DNA from 4 places in the Streptomyces sp. NPDC006552 genome. Region 1 is predicted to be linked to each of the others. Evidence: riboswitches for the same ligand, from Rfam matches in the RefSeq annotation. Region 1 holds a riboswitch; each other region holds the start of a gene.

Region 1 (3,796 bases):
GCGGTGTCCGCGGCGTGCATCCACAGCACCAGCGGGAAGCCGAGGAGAGCGGCGAGCGCGGCGGCGAGGGGGCGCGGCAGGCGGACGCCGATCACCTGGAGGGCGAGGGAGCCGCTGTAGTCGTTCATCGCGTTGCTGCACAGCGCGGCCAGCGCCACGGCCAGGAGCCCGACCGAGCCGACCACTCCCCCGCCCAGCAGCGTGTCGACGCCCTGCGCGGTCTGGTCGGTGAAGACGGACGCGCCCCACAGTCCGAGGGCCTGCACCGCGGTGAACGACACGACGACACCGGCGAGCGTGCACCAGAACATGCGGGAGGCGGAGGTGGCCCGGGGCAGGTAGCGGCTGAAGTCGCTGGCGTAGGGGGCCCAGGAGAGCGTGAGGCTCAGCGCGATGGTGGTGGTCAGGGCGAACGCACCGAGCCGGTCGGCCCCGTGGGCGCTCCCGTGGCCGGCGGGGGTGACGCCCGCATGGGCCAGGCGCAGGGCCAGGGCGCAGAAGGCGACCGCGAGGACGGCCGTCATCCACTTCTGGAGGCGGTGGATCGCCTCATAACCCAGCGCGCCGAACGCCCCCTGGGCGGCCATCATCACGAGGGCCCCCAGCCAGAACGGCCAGCCGCACAGCCGGGCGAGCGCGTCCCCGCCGAACAGTCCGATGAGCGCGTCCCAGGCGATGGAGGACAGCCACTGGAGCGTGCCCGGCACGACGACCGCCCGGCCGAACGCCAGCCGGGCCAGCGGCAGTTGACCCGCGCCGGTGCGGCTGCCCCAGGTGCCGAGATAGGCGGTGGGCACGGCTCCGAGCACGGTGCCCAGGACGACGGCCGCCAGCGCGGTGGCGAAGTCCAGGCCCAGGGCGATGCCGACGGTGCCGGTGAAGACGCCGCTCATGGTCAGGTTCGGGGCGAACCACACGGTGAACAGCCGTCCGGCGCCACCGTACCGGTGGCTCCCGGGGACCGGGGCGATGCCGCGCGATTCCGGGCGCCAGTCCCCCGGCGCGGCGGGCATCCGCCCGTCGAAGGCGGTCGCGCCCGGCCGCGGGGCGGCATGCGGTTCCGTGGAAGCGTGCGGCATCGACATCGCTGACATCCCTCCGCCAGTGCTAACTGGTTCAGGTTCTACGGGTGTGATCTCAGCCCCGTCGCGGTCGCGGGGCACCCCGTGTCGGGCAGTACCGCTGCGAAGACTAACCGCTGCCCGGGTGGGCACCGTAGCCGCCCCCGACCGCTGCGATAAGGCTTGCTTATACCCTGCCCGGCACGCGTAGAGTCCGCTTATGCGTATGAGGACCATCGGGCTGATCGGCGGCATGAGCTGGGAGTCGACGGCGGAGTACTACCGGCTGCTGAACGAGCTGACGCGCGAGCGGCTCGGCGGGCTGCACTCCGCTCCGTGCGTGCTGTACTCCGTGGACTTCGCGGAGATCGAGCGATTGCAGGTCGTGGGGGACTGGGAGGCCGCGGGCCGGATCCTCGCCGAGGCCGCCCGGCGCCTCGAAGCGGCCGGTGCGGAGCTGTTGCTCCTGTGCACGAACACGATGCACAAGGTCGCCGACCAGGTGCAGGCCGCCACGGCCGTCCCCCTGCTCCACCTGGCCGACGCGACTGCGGGCGCCGTGCGAGCGGCGGGGCTGGAGCGGGTGGGTCTGCTCGGCACCGCGTTCACCATGGAGCAGGACTTCTACCGGGGCCGGCTCGCACAGGCGGGCCTCGACGTGCTCGTCCCCGACGAGGCCGGGCGGGCCCTCGTCCACCGGGTGATCTACGAGGAGTTGTGCCTCGGCGTGGTCCGTGACGCGTCGCGCACCGCGTACCAGGAGGTCATCGCCGGGCTGGTCGCGTCCGGTGCCCAAGGGATCGTCCTGGGCTGCACCGAGATCGAGTTGCTGATCGGGGCGCAGGACAGCCCCGTCCCCGTCTTCCCCACGGCGCGGCTGCACGCGCAGGCGGCGGTGCGCGAAGCGCTGGGCGACGGTACTCCTTGAACCGCCGTCTCCACGTTTGGACCTCCCGGTTGAGGGGAGTCCGTGCGACGGCGGTCCCGATCCGAGTCCCTCCCGGGAGGGTTCGGCAGTGAGCCCGCCGCCCCGCTCTCCGCACTTATGGGCGGAGAGCGGGGCGCCTGCGCCCGCTCTACGGGTGAGCAAGGCGCCGTTCGGGGCAGTTGGTCGGGATGAAGGCTGCGATGAAGTCATCCTCCCGGCGCTTGGCCGCCGGAGCCGTCGGGTTCGCCGTGCTTCCTCTTCTGGCCGGGTGCGCAGGAGGCGGCGAGCGGCCCCGGTCCCCGGCCGAGGGCGTCGCGCCGGCCGTCTCGGGTCTGCGGCTGACGGTCACCACGGACAACGGTGTGCGCCTGCGGCCGACGGACGGTGACCGGGTGGGCGTCGATCCGGCCGTGGCCCACCACTGGTCCCGCCAGGGCCGCACCCAGGTGCTCGATCTGTCGTGCCGCGGGCACGGCCGGCCGTGCCCGCGCATGCCGGAGATCGACGTGCCCGCCGACACCGCGGTGACCGTCACCGCCCGCAACGCCGGCATCGACGCCGCCGGAGTCACCGGCGCCCTGGACCTCACCACCGTCAACGGCGATGTGACGGTGGCCGGTTCGGGCACGAAGGACGCGGCGCTGCGGCTCACGACGCGCAACGGCTCCGTGCGGGCCACCACGCTCCGCGCCGGCGGCCTGTACGCCCGGACGGTCAACGGCGACGTCACGCTCGACTGCGCCACCGCCCCGCGTCAGGTCTCGGGCCGGACCGTCAACGGCTCCGTGGACGTCACCGTCCCGCACGGCTCCCCCGCCTACCGGGTGCGGGCCACGACCGACAACGGCCGCCCCGCCCCCGCGGTACCCACCGAGGGCGCCCGGCCCGACCGCACCATGACCCTCACCACGGTCAACGGCGACGTCCGGGCCGCCCGCGACTGACCCCGCCCCGGCCCGCCCTACGAGTCCTGCGGCCGCAGGCTCAGCACCAGGTCCCGGGGCAGCCCGTGCGTGTCGTGCAGGTAGTGCAGCTCCTCCTCGCCGAGCGGGCCCCGGAAGCGGGGACGGGCGAGCACCTGCCGGCCGCGTTCGAGGAGACGGCGGAAGCGGCGCTCCTCGTCGAGCAGGACCCGGCGCACGTCGTCGGGGTCCGTCGGCTGCCCGAAGTGGTCGCGCGTGTGCCCGTACAAATCGCCCGGCAGGTCCCCCAGTCGCCGCGTGGGATCGTCGCGCCACAGCACGGTGAGGACACGGCGCACCAGCCGGCGCAGCACGTACCCGCGGCCGGTGTTGCCGGGGCGCACCCCGTCCCCGACGACCACCATGGCCGAGCGCAGATGGTCGCAGACGAGGCGGGAGGACGGCTCGTCGAGGTGCCAGAGGCCGGGGACGCGCTCCCGCCAGGGGGTGAAGACATCGCATTCGAACACCGAGGTTCTGCCCTGGAGCAGTCCGGCCAGCCGTTCCACGCCGAGCCCGGTGTCCACGTTGCGCTGCGGCAGCGGGACGAGTGAGCCGTCGGGCAGCCTGCGGTGACGCATCATCACGTGGTTCCACACCTCGACCCAGCGTTCGTCGCCGGTGGGCGTCGATCGCGGGGGTGTGTCCCCGGTCCACAGGAAGATCTCCGAGTCGGGTCCGCAGGGGCCGGCCGGCCCGTTGGACCACCAGTTGTCCTCGACGGTCTGTTCCACCGGAACCCCGCGCTCCTGCCACACCCGCAGGGAGTCCCGGTCCGGGCCCACCTGCTCGTCGCCGCCGAAGACCGTGGCGTGGAGCAGCCCGGGGTCGATGCCGAGCCCTTC
Region 2 (3,796 bases), on a different contig from region 1:
GCGCCGGTGGTGTGGTTGCTGCTGGTGCTCTTCGTGGGGTCCTGACCTCGCCCCGCATTTTGCTCATGCGCGACGGGCCCCTGCCGCTGAGGTGGGGGCCCGTTGTCGTGAGATCTTCGGCTCGTCAGGACCGGGGCAGCGCACGGATCGCGCCGACGACAATCAGGGCGGGGACGACGAGGGCCGCTTCACTCATGGTGTAGACCAACCCTCTCGACAGATCCAGCTTGTCATAGGGGACGCTGACGAAGACTGCGCTCAGGGCGGCCAGAATTCCACTGATGATCAAGGTGAGCCAGGCTGAGACAGTGACATGCCGATTGAGGTAATGCGCATGTTCCCAGTCCGCGACAGCCCCTGGTGGGGACGGGGGGACTTTGCGCCGCCACAGGAGAACCACTCCCGCCACCAGTACGCCGAATGTCCCCCACGCCATCCAGTCTGCTTCCGGTGCTGCGGAGCGATTCGTCCACGTGTTGTGAAAACCGACCGAAGACACCGCCAGCATCAGCAACACAAAGATCGCTGCGACCAGGATGAGCCTGCGGAAAAAACGCACCTCGCCGTGGGAATTACGTTCATACGCCAGAAGTAGCCAAGCCAGGCCGGCGATCACGACGATTGCGTCGGCGGCCAGAATGGCTCCAGCGAACAGCTGCTCGACCAAGGCCCGCTTGCACACCAGTTCGCCGGAGGTCAGTGCGTACAAGTAGGCGGCGATCGCAAGCCCGAAGAAGCTGGGTAACAGCAGGCGTAGGCCGCGGGACGCATGCCCGTCACTGCCCGCCGCGTTCTTCTGGCCGATGACCATCACCACACCGGAAAACACGAAGCCGGCGAAGATTCCGCAGAACGCGCTGAGAGATTCGGCGGAGCCGATGGGATTCCAGTCTCCAGGTCCCTTCGTGCAAGTGTCCGGTATGAACTTCCCGGAAAGGGCGACCGTGAGCAGTGTCATGCGCGGGATAGTGCCAGCGGATCATGATGGTTGTCACCGGCAGCGGGCGGATTCTCTTAATGGATGTGCGTAGGCGAGCTGAACTTGTCCACACTGTCCACCCGGGTTTCTGTAGCGTCCCGCCTTCACAGATGATCGGTGCGACGGGTGCAGATCTGAGGAGCGTTGAGGGGTGACCTTCGGGGGCATGGAACGGTCTTGTTGCTTTTCGTGCCCTGGCCGGCTCCGCTGCTGCCGCTGAACCCCACCACAGGATGCCGAGGACGGTCACCCCCATCCATCTGCGACACTGGTACAGCCATGCCTAAGCCCGGAGAACTCACTTTCGTCGCCCCCCGCGCAGCCAAGAAGCCGCCGCGGCACCTCGCCGACCTCTCGCCCGCCGAGCGGAAGGAAGCCGTCGCCGCGATCGGGGAGAAGCCGTTTCGCGCCAAGCAGCTGTCGCAGCACTACTTCGCGCGGTACGCGCACGACCCCGCCGAGTGGACCGACATCCCCGCCGGGTCGCGCGAGAAGCTGCGGGAGGCGTTGCTGCCCGAGCTGATGACCGTCGTGCGGCACCTCTCGACCGACCAGGACACCACGCGCAAGACCCTGTGGCGGCTGTTCGACGGGACGCTCGTCGAGTCCGTGCTGATGCGCTACCCGGACCGTGTGACGATGTGCATCTCGTCGCAGGCCGGGTGCGGGATGAACTGTCCGTTCTGCGCCACCGGGCAGGCCGGTCTCGACCGGAACCTGTCGACCGGCGAGATCGTGCACCAGATCGTCGACGGGATGCGGGCGCTGCGCGACGGGGAGATCCCCGGCGGCCCGGCGCGGCTGAGCAACATCGTCTTCATGGGGATGGGCGAGCCGCTCGCCAACTACAAGCGCGTCGTGCAGGCCATCCGCGCGCTGACCGACCCCGAGCCGGACGGGCTCGGCCTCTCGCAGCGCGGCATCACCGTGTCGACGGTCGGGCTCGTCCCTGCCATCAACCGGTTCGCCGACGAGGGCTTCAAGTGCCGTCTCGCCATCTCGCTGCACGCCCCCGACGACGAGCTGCGCGACACCCTCGTACCGGTCAACACACGGTGGAAGGTGCGGGAGGTGCTCGACGCCGGGTTCGAGTACGCGGCCAGGTCCGGGCGCCGGCTCTCCATCGAGTACGCGCTGATCCGCGACATCAACGACCAGGCGTGGCGCGGCGACCGGCTCGGCCGGATGCTCAAGGGCAAGCCGGTGCACGTCAACCTCATCCCGCTCAACCCGACGCCCGGCTCGAAGTGGACCGCCTCGCGGCCCGAGGACGAGAAGGCGTTCGTCGACGCGATCGCCGCGCACGGGGTGCCCGTCACCATCCGCGACACCCGTGGCCAGGAGATCGACGGGGCGTGTGGTCAGCTCGCCGCCACCGAGCGGTAGCCTGGGGCCCGTACCCACATCTTCATATTCCGACAGGGGAGCGCCACAGCGCTGAGAGTGCGGCACCGAAGCAGGACAGGCCGCAGACCCTCTGAACCTCGCCCGGGTCATTCCGGGTAGGAAGTTCGGTCATCACTCATGCTGTTGCGCCCTGCCCGGCGGTCCTCAGGGGTCGCCGGGCAGGGCCGCGTCTTCTCCTGGTCATTCCAGGAGGAATTCGTAATGAGCACCACCAGCACCACCAGCACCACGCGTAGGACGACGTCCGTGGTCGTCGCCGTCGGCTGCGTCCTCGGGATGCTCGCGCTGTCCGCCTGCGGGTCGTCCGGCGAAGGGACCTCCGGTGAGTCCGCGACCGTCACCCTCGTCAGCCACGACTCGTGGGCCGTCTCCAAGAACGTCCTGAAGGACTTCGAGAAGAAGTCCGGCTACCAGGTCAAGGTGCTGGAGGACGGCGACGCCGGGCAGGCCGTCAACAAGGCGATCCTGTCCAAGGGGAACCCGCAGGGCGACGTCTTCTTCGGTGTCGACAACACCTTGCTGTCCCGTGCGCTCGACAACGGGATCTTCGCCCCGTACCGGGCCAAGGGACTGGAACGGGTGCCCAGCGAGTACCAGCTCGACGTCGCGAAGCACCGCGTCACCCCGGTCGACACCGGCGACATCTGCGTCAACTACGACAAGGAGTACTTCGCGCGGCACAAGCTGGCGGTGCCGTCCTCGTTCGCCGATCTGGCCAAGCCCGCGTACAAGAACCTGCTGGTCACCGAGAACGCGGCCACCTCCTCGCCCGGCCTCGGCTTCCTGCTCGGCTCCGCCGCGAAGTACGGCGGCGACGGCTGGCAGGGGTACTGGAAGAAGCTCGTCGCCAACGGCGTGCAGGTCGTCGACGGCTGGGACCAGGCCTACAACGAGGAGTTCAGCGGCAGCGCCGGCGGCAAGAAGGCCGGCGGCGAGCGTCCGCTCGTCGTCTCGTACGCCTCCTCGCCGCCCGCCGAGGCGATCTACGCCGACCCGCAGCCGAAGACGTCGCCGGTCGGGGTCGCCACCGGGACCTGCTTCCGGCAGGTCGAGTTCGCCGGGCTGCTCGACGGGGCGAAGAACGAGAAGGGCGGCCGGGCGCTGCTCGACTTCCTGATCTCGAAGGAGTTCCAGCAGGACATGCCGCTCAACATGTTCGTCGACCCGGTGACCGAGGACGCCTCCGCGCCCGCCGACTACCGCAAGTACGCGGTGCGGGTCGGGGACCCCGAGACCATGAGCCCGCGCACGATCGCGGACCACCGGGACGACTGGGTCAAGTCGTGGACCTCGCTCGTCCGCAAGTGACCGCCACGGTCCGGCCGCGCGGCGGGAGCGCGGCGCGGCTCGGCCTGATGGCGGTGCCCGTCGCGTTCTTCGCCGTCTTCTTCGCCTACCCGGTCCTCGCCA
Region 3 (3,796 bases), on a different contig from region 1:
ATGGAGCCGGTCATCGAGCGGCAGGAGTACGCGCTCGGGACGGTCTGTGCCGCGCTGCCGGTCACCGTCGGTGCGACCGCGGCGGCTTTGGCCATTTCTCTCCCTACCCATCAAGCAGAGAAACTGCTACCTGCGATCCACCGACTTCAGGCGGAGATCGACAAGCTCGTAGGGACACTCTCCTTCTCTATCAGCATCTGAAAACTCACTCCTTGTGATCCCCCGTGTACGTTGAGCAAGATGCGAACAGTGTCAGGAAGGTTATTCCTGGCCAATCGACGGCAAGTTGACGGGGTAGGCGATGCGCGAGTCGGTCCAGGCAGTCCAGGCAGAAGTCATGATGAGCTTCCTCGTCTCCGAGGAACTCTCGTTCCGCATCCCGGTGGAGCTGCAGTACGAGTCCCCGGACCCCTACGCGGTGCGCCTCACCTTCCATCTCCCCGGAGACGCGCCCGTGACCTGGGCGTTCGGCCGGGAACTGCTCGTCGACGGGGTCAACGGCGCGACCGGCGACGGCGACGTGCGGATCTCTCCCGTGGAGTGCGCGGGCGGCGGCCGCACCGACGAGCTGCCGGGCGAGGTGCACATCCGGCTCCAGGTGGGCAGCGATCACGCGCTGTTCCGGGTCGGCGTCGCACCCCTCATCGCGTTCCTCGACCGCACCGACAAGCTCGTGCCGCTCGGCCAGGAACAGGCCCTCTGCGACTACGAGGCCGAACTCGACGAGGCGCTCGACCGGATCCTCGCCGAGGAGCAGAACGCCGGCTGATCACCGGCCGTCACCAGGGCGTTCGGCGTAACGCTTCAGCAGCGCGGTGCACCCGAGCCGTTCCGCGCCGCTCAGTGCTTGCGCCGCCGCCCTCTGCCGCCGCGGGCCGCGGCCGCCACCGCACGCCCCCGGGTCTCCGGCCGGTCGGCGGCGACCACCAGCGCGGCCAGCGCGGTGGTCACCGGAACCGCGGCCACCAGGCCGATCGAACCGACCAGCGTGCGCACGATCTCCTCGGCCACCAGCTCGCTGTTGGCGACCTCGACCACACTGCTCTGCGCGATCGAGAAGAGCAGCAGCAGCGGCAGCGCCGCGCCCGCGTACGCGAGCACCAGCGTGTTGACGACGGACGCGATGTGGTCGCGGCCGATCCGGATGCCCGCCCGGTACAGCCCGCGCCAGCCCATCGCGGGGTTGGCCTCGTGCAGCTCCCACACCGCGGACGTCTGGGTCACCGTCACATCGTCCAGGACACCGAGCGAGCCGATGATGACGCCGGCGAGCAGCAGACCACTCATGTCGATGTGCGGGTACAGGCCGTGGATCAGACCGGTGTTGTCGTCCGTGTTGCCGGTCAGCGCCGCCCAGCCGATGAACAGCGAGCCCAACAGGCCGATGAGCAGCAGCGATACGAGAGTGCCGAGGACGGCGACCGAGGTCCGGGCCGTCAGTCCGTGGCACAGGTAGAGCGCGATCAGCATGATGGCGCTCGCCCCGACGACCGCCACCACCAGCGGGTTCGACCCCTGGAGGATCGCCGGGAGGATGAACAGCGTCAGGACCAGAAAGCTCACCGCCAGCGCGACCAGAGCCATGACACCGCGCAGCCGGCCCACGACGACCACCACGACGGCGAAGATTCCGGCCAGCAGCGCCATCGGGAACTTACGGTTCACATCGGTGACCGAGTACTGCAGGTTCTCCGGTGCATCCGGCGCGTAGGCCACGATCACCCGCTGGCCCGCACGCAGTTGGCGTGGCGAGTCCGGCTGGACGACCTCGGTGAACGTGCGTCCCTTGTCCTTGCCGGTGTCGATCCGGATGGACGCCTTCCCACACGTGCCGGTGGCCTGCTGCTGCGCCGACGAGCCCTCAGCCGTGGAGGTGTCGCCGGTCGGGGTCTCCCCCGAGGCGTTCACGGACTTGCAGTCGACCTTCTCGACCGTGGAGACCGTGGCCTGCTGTGTCTGCCGGTCGAAGCCGACCCCCGTGCGCTCGTGTGCCGGGGCGCCACCGGGCCACAGGACCACCAGACCGACGACGACCGCGACGGAGAACGGCACGAGGACGGCCGCGATGACCTTGCGCAGGTGCTGGGAGACGGGCGCGGCCGGGCCGTGGCTGTGCGAATGACCGTGTCCGTGGCCACCGCCGCCAGGGCCCGACGGGCCTGGCCCGTGCGGGGGTTGGGGCGGCGGAGGCGGGGGCTGCTGGGTGGTGGTCACCGCCCGATCATCGCAAGAACGACAGGGGCCCTCTGTTCAACGCGTCCGAAGGGACGCTAGCGTGGAGGCACCTTTGCACACGCGGGAGCTCGGAGCACCGGGCTGAGAGGGCGCTGACCTTCGTCCCGGCGTGTTTCACGTGAAACAGCGTGGAGCGCCGCCGACGAACATCGCTGCGTCGACCGCCGAACCTGTTACCGGGTAATGCCGGCGTAGGGAGTAGGTCTCATGACCACAACGGACGCACGCACGCCTGTCTCCAGCGGCTCACAGCCGGAGGCCGGGAAGTCCATCGGCTGGCACAAGGGGTACATCCGGGGTTCGCGCCCCGACCTCAACGTGCCGGTCCGCCAGGTGCACCTCACCAACGGCCAGGCCGTCACGCTGTACGACACCTCCGGCCCGTACACCGATCCGACCGTCGACACCGACGTCCGCCGGGGGCTCGCCCCCCTCCGAGAGAACTGGATCATCGCCCGCGGCGACACCGAGGAGTACGCGGGCCGGCCCGCCCGTCCGGAGGACGACGGCATCAAGCACACGTCGCCGCGCGGCGGGCTGCGCAACCTCGACGCGGTCTTCCCCGGCCGGCCGCGCCAGCCGCGCCGCGGCCGGACCGGCGAGCCCGTGACCCAGCTCGCGTACGCCCGGCGAGGCGAGATCACCCCGGAGATGGAGTACGTGGCCCTCCGGGAGAACGTCGCGCCGGAGGTCGTCCGCGAGGAGATCGCGGCGGGGCGCGCGGTCCTGCCCGCCAATGTGAACCACCCGGAGATCGAGCCGATGATCATCGGCAAGCGGTTCCTGGTGAAGGTCAACGCCAACATCGGCAACTCCGCCGTCACCTCGTCCATCGAGGAGGAGGTGGAGAAGATGACGTGGGCGACCCGCTGGGGCGCCGACACCGTCATGGACCTCTCCACCGGCCGCAACATCCACACCACGCGCGAGTGGGTGCTGCGCAACTCCCCCGTCCCCATCGGCACCGTGCCGCTCTACCAGGCCCTGGAGAAGGTCGACGGCAAGGCCGAGGAGCTGACCTGGGAGATCTATAAGGACACGGTCGTCGAACAGGCCGAGCAGGGGGTGGACTACATGACGGTCCACGCCGGCGTGCGGCTGCCGTACGTCCCGCTGACCGCCAACCGCAAGACCGGCATCGTCTCGCGCGGCGGTTCGATCATGGCCGCGTGGTGCCTGGCCCACCACAAGGAGAGCTTCCTCTACGAGCACTTCGAGGAGCTGTGCGACATCCTCGCGGCGTACGACGTCACGTACTCCCTGGGTGACGGACTGCGCCCCGGCTCCATCGCCGACGCCAACGACGAGGCGCAGTTCGCCGAGCTCAGGACGCTCGGTGAGCTGAACACCGTGGCCAAGCGGCACGGTGTCCAGACCATGATCGAGGGCCCGGGCCACGTCCCGATGCACAAGATCAAGGAGAACATCGACCTCCAGCAGGAGATCTGCGAGGAGGCGCCGTTCTACACGCTCGGCCCGCTGACCACGGACGTTGCTCCGGCCTACGACCACATCACGTCCGGGATCGGCGCCGCGATGATCGCCTGGTGGGGCACGGCGA
Region 4 (3,796 bases), on a different contig from region 1:
CGCCACACCGTGGTGTCGGCGGCGCGGTGGTGGCCCGCGTACTGCACGAAGCGGCCGAACTGCTCGGACCAGAAGTAGGGCACCGGGTCGTACACGGCCGGTGTCTCACCGATGATGTTCGCCGCGATCGTGCGCGGGCCCTGGAGGGCGTTGTCCCAGTGGTGGACCAGCAGCCGCTCCTGGTAGCGCCCCGAGGGGAACGACGAGCAGTCCCCCACCGCGTACACGTCGGGCCGGGAGGTGCGCAGGTGCGCGTCGGCCAGGACTTCGCGGTGGGCGCCCAGCTCGATGCCGGAGCCGGTCAGCCAGCCGGTGGCCGGGCGGGCGCCGATGCCGACGACGACGGCCCCGGCGGGCAGCCGCGTCCCGTCCTCCAGGACCACGGCGCCCGGCTCGACGGCGCGCACGCGCGCGTGGGTGCGCAGTTCGGCTCCCGCGTCCGCGTACCAGGCCGCCATGGGGGCCGCGATCTCGGCGGGCAGCGCCTCGGCCAGCGGGCGCCCGGCCGCCTCGACGACGGTGACGCGGCAGCCGGCCTCGCGGGCCGCGGTGGCGAACTCGGCGCCGATCCACCCGGCGCCCACGACCACCACGTCGTGCTGCCCGGCGAGGACCGGGCGCAGCCGCGCGGCGTCGTCGAGTGTGCGCAGCACGTGCACGGCCGGGTCGGAGCCGGTGCCGGGCAGCCGGACCGGTTCGGCGCCGGTGGCGACGACCAGGACGTCGTAGCCGACCGGGCCCGCGGCCGTGTCCAGCTCGTGGTCGCCGGTCCGCACCCCGGTGACCTCGCGGCCCAGCTCCAGGGTGACGCCGAGCGCCTCGAAGTCCACGTCGAAGGCCGAGCCGTCCGCCTTGCCCAGCAGGACGGCCTTGGACAGCGGCGGCCGGTCGTAGGGGCGGTGGGGTTCGGCGCCGAGCAGCGTGACGGCGCCGGCGAAGCCCTGTTCGCGCAGGGCCACCGCCGTCTGCACGCCGGCCATCCCCGCGCCGACGATGACGACGTGCCGCTGGTCCCGCGCTGTCCCGTTGCCGCTCCGCTGCTCGCTCACCGGGTCACCTTAGGCACCTGATCTTGCGTCGGTCAGCGATGCGGACCACTCCCGTGCCGTGACGTCCTGCACACGTGTCACCGGTTTAGCGGGCGCGGGGGCGGAGCAGGACGGGCGACCGTACTTACTGCGGCTCGCCGGCAGGAGTTAGGGTGACGGCGTAAAGCACTCGCGGGAGCCCGTACGCAGCGGGCTGAGAGGGAGGCTGGAGCGGCCTCCGACCGTACGAACCTGATCCGGGTCATGCCGGCGAAGGGAGGGGCTGGACGCCCATGCCGCGTACTCCGTCCGAAGCCACCGACGTCCTGGTCGTCGGGGGCGGCATCATCGGTCTGGTCACCGCCTGGCGGTCCGCGCAGCGCGGTCTGTCGGTCGCGGTCGTGGACCCCGCGCCGGGCGGCGGGGCCGCCCAGGTGGCGGCCGGCATGCTGGCCGCCGTCACCGAACTCCATTACGGCGAGCAGACGTTGCTCGGCCTCAATGTCGCCTCCGCGCGCCGCTATCCGCAGTTCGCCGCCGAGCTGTCCGAGGCGTCCGGCCAGGACCTCGGCTACCGCGCGTGCGGCACGCTGGCGGTCGCGCTGGACGCGGACGACCGGGCGCACCTGCGTGAACTGCACGCTCTGCAACAGAAGTCGGGGCTGGAGTCCGAGTGGCTGTCGGGCCGTGACTGCCGCCGCCTGGAGCCGATGCTCGCGCCGGGCGTGCGCGGGGGCCTGCGGGTCGACGGGGACCACCAGATCGACCCGAGAAGGCTCGCGAGCGCCCTCGTGACGGCCTGCGAGCGCGCGGGCGTCACGTTCCACCGGCGGTGGGCCGAGCGGCTCCATGTGGTCCGGGACCGGGCGTGCGGGGTGGTCCTCTCCGGTGACGGCGGCTCCGCGCCGGGCGCCGCCCTGCTCGCGGCCGACCAGATCGTGCTCGCGGCGGGCAGCCACAGCGGGCGGCTCGCGGGCGTCCCGGACGAGGTGGTGCCGCCGGTCCGCCCGGTCAAGGGCCAGGTCCTGCGCCTCACGGTGCCTCCGGGGTACGCGCCGTTCCTCAGCCGCACGGTCCGCGCGGTCGTCCGCGGCAGCCACCTGTACCTGGTGCCGCGCGTCAACGGTGAACTCGTCGTGGGCGCCACCAGCGAGGAACTGGGCTGGGACACCACGGTCACCGCGGGCGGCGTCTACGAGCTGCTGCGGGACGCCCACGAACTCGTCCCCGGCATCACGGAACTGCCGCTGACCGAGACCTGCGCGGGTCTGCGCCCCGGTTCGCCGGACAACGCCCCGCTGCTCGGCCCGACCGCCCTGCCCGGCCTCCTCCTGGCCACCGGCCACCACCGCAACGGCGTCCTGCTCACCCCGGTCACCGGGGACGTCATGGCGCAGGTCCTGGCCACCGGTGAACTCCCGGAGGAGGCCGCGGCGTTCACGCCCGGCCGGTTCTGCGGCCGGGTCCCCGGTGACCTCAGTGACGCCTCTCTGGAGCAGCCCGTATGAACGTCTTGCTCAACGGCGAGCCGCGCGCGGTGGCCGCCGGTCTCACCCTCGAAGCCCTCGTCACCACCCTCACCGCAGCGCACTCCGGCGTCGCCGCCGCCCTGAACGAGACCGTCGTCCCGCGCGCCCAGTGGGCCGCGACGGCGCTCCGTGACGGGGACCGCGTCGAAGTACTCACCGCCGTACAAGGAGGCTGACTCGTCCATGGCCGACGACGCTTTCGTCCTCGGGGGCACCACCTACTCCTCGCGCCTGATCATGGGCACGGGAGGCGCCCCGAGCCTCGACATCCTGGAACGCTCCCTGGCCGCTTCCGGCACCGAACTCACCACCGTGGCGATGCGCCGCGTGAACGCCTCGGTGCACGGCTCGGTCCTGTCGGTCCTGGAGAGACTCGACATCCAGGTCCTGCCCAACACGGCGGGCTGCTTCACCGCGGGCGAGGCGGTCCTCACCGCCCGCCTCGCGCGGGAGGCGCTCGGCACCAGCCTGGTGAAGCTGGAGGTCATCGCCGACGAACGCACGCTGCTGCCGGACCCGGTCGAGACCCTGGACGCCGCCGAGACCCTCGTCGACGACGGGTTCACGGTCCTGCCCTACACCAGCGACGATCCGGTCCTGGCCCGCAAGCTGGAGGACGTGGGGTGCGCGGCGGTGATGCCGCTCGGCTCGCCCATCGGTTCCGGACTCGGCATCCGCAATCCGCACAATTTCCAGCTGATCACCGAGCGCGCGCGCGTGCCGGTGATCCTGGACGCCGGAGCGGGCACCGCCTCGGACGTGGCGTTCGCCATGGAGCTGGGGTGTGCGGGGGTGATGCTCGCCTCGGCGGTGACGCGGGCGCAGGAGCCGGTGCTGATGGCCGAGGGCATGCGGCACGCGGTGGAGGCGGGCCGGCTGGCGTTCCGCGCGGGGCGCATCCCCAAGCGGCACTTCGCGCAGGCCTCCTCGCCCACCGAGGGCCGGGCGCACCTCGATCCCGAGCGCCCCGCCTTCTGACCGGGTCACAGCTCTGCTGCAGTCCGGATGCGGGCCGGGGCCCTGTCGGTCCCTCCTCGTAGACTCACCTGCGTGGACACGACCCTTCAGGACCCGTTGCTCGGGCACGTGCTCGACGGCCGGTACCGCGTCGACGCACGGATCGCGGTCGGCGGGATGGCCACGGTCTACCGGGCCGTGGACACCCGCCTCGACCGCGTGCTCGCGCTCAAGGTGATGCATCCTTCGCTGGCGACGGACGTGGCGTTCGTCGAGCGGTTC

The links. A riboswitch is a leader RNA that binds a small molecule or an ion and turns the genes downstream of it on or off. The one in region 1 is predicted to bind thiamine pyrophosphate.
Region 2: another riboswitch for thiamine pyrophosphate. It lies ahead of ABZY33_RS21585 (thiamine ABC transporter substrate-binding protein); the one in region 1 lies ahead of ABZY33_RS04835 (cytosine permease).
Region 3: another riboswitch for thiamine pyrophosphate. It lies ahead of thiC (phosphomethylpyrimidine synthase ThiC); the one in region 1 lies ahead of ABZY33_RS04835 (cytosine permease).
Region 4: another riboswitch for thiamine pyrophosphate. It lies ahead of thiO (glycine oxidase ThiO); the one in region 1 lies ahead of ABZY33_RS04835 (cytosine permease).

The regions. Positions count from the first base shown of each region.
Region 1 is NZ_JBEXOS010000005.1:69,176-72,971, reverse strand. It holds gene ABZY33_RS04835 (cytosine permease) at 1-1,085, opposite strand, end outside; TPP riboswitch at 1,077-1,177, opposite strand; gene ABZY33_RS04830 (aspartate/glutamate racemase family protein) at 1,288-1,989, shown strand; gene ABZY33_RS04825 (DUF4097 family beta strand repeat-containing protein) at 2,211-2,933, shown strand; gene ABZY33_RS04820 (alanine--tRNA ligase-related protein) at 2,951-3,796, opposite strand, start outside.
Region 2 is NZ_JBEXOS010000037.1:41,562-45,357, forward strand. It holds gene ABZY33_RS21570 (phosphatidate cytidylyltransferase) at 1-45, shown strand, start outside; gene ABZY33_RS21575 (hypothetical protein) at 125-958, opposite strand; gene rlmN (23S rRNA (adenine(2503)-C(2))-methyltransferase RlmN) at 1,259-2,365, shown strand; TPP riboswitch at 2,390-2,506, shown strand; gene ABZY33_RS21585 (thiamine ABC transporter substrate-binding protein) at 2,588-3,694, shown strand; gene ABZY33_RS21590 (iron ABC transporter permease) at 3,670-3,796, shown strand, end outside.
Region 3 is NZ_JBEXOS010000004.1:122,130-125,925, reverse strand. It holds gene ABZY33_RS04110 (helix-turn-helix domain-containing protein) at 1-201, shown strand, start outside; gene ABZY33_RS04105 (SsgA family sporulation/cell division regulator) at 302-769, shown strand; gene ABZY33_RS04100 (YibE/F family protein) at 841-2,214, opposite strand; TPP riboswitch at 2,286-2,450, shown strand; gene thiC (phosphomethylpyrimidine synthase ThiC) at 2,443-3,796, shown strand, end outside.
Region 4 is NZ_JBEXOS010000091.1:18,183-21,978, reverse strand. It holds gene ABZY33_RS33250 (FAD-dependent oxidoreductase) at 1-1,049, opposite strand, end outside; TPP riboswitch at 1,211-1,324, shown strand; gene thiO (glycine oxidase ThiO) at 1,322-2,536, shown strand; gene thiS (sulfur carrier protein ThiS) at 2,533-2,733, shown strand; gene ABZY33_RS33235 (thiazole synthase) at 2,741-3,535, shown strand; gene pknB (Stk1 family PASTA domain-containing Ser/Thr kinase) at 3,608-3,796, shown strand, end outside.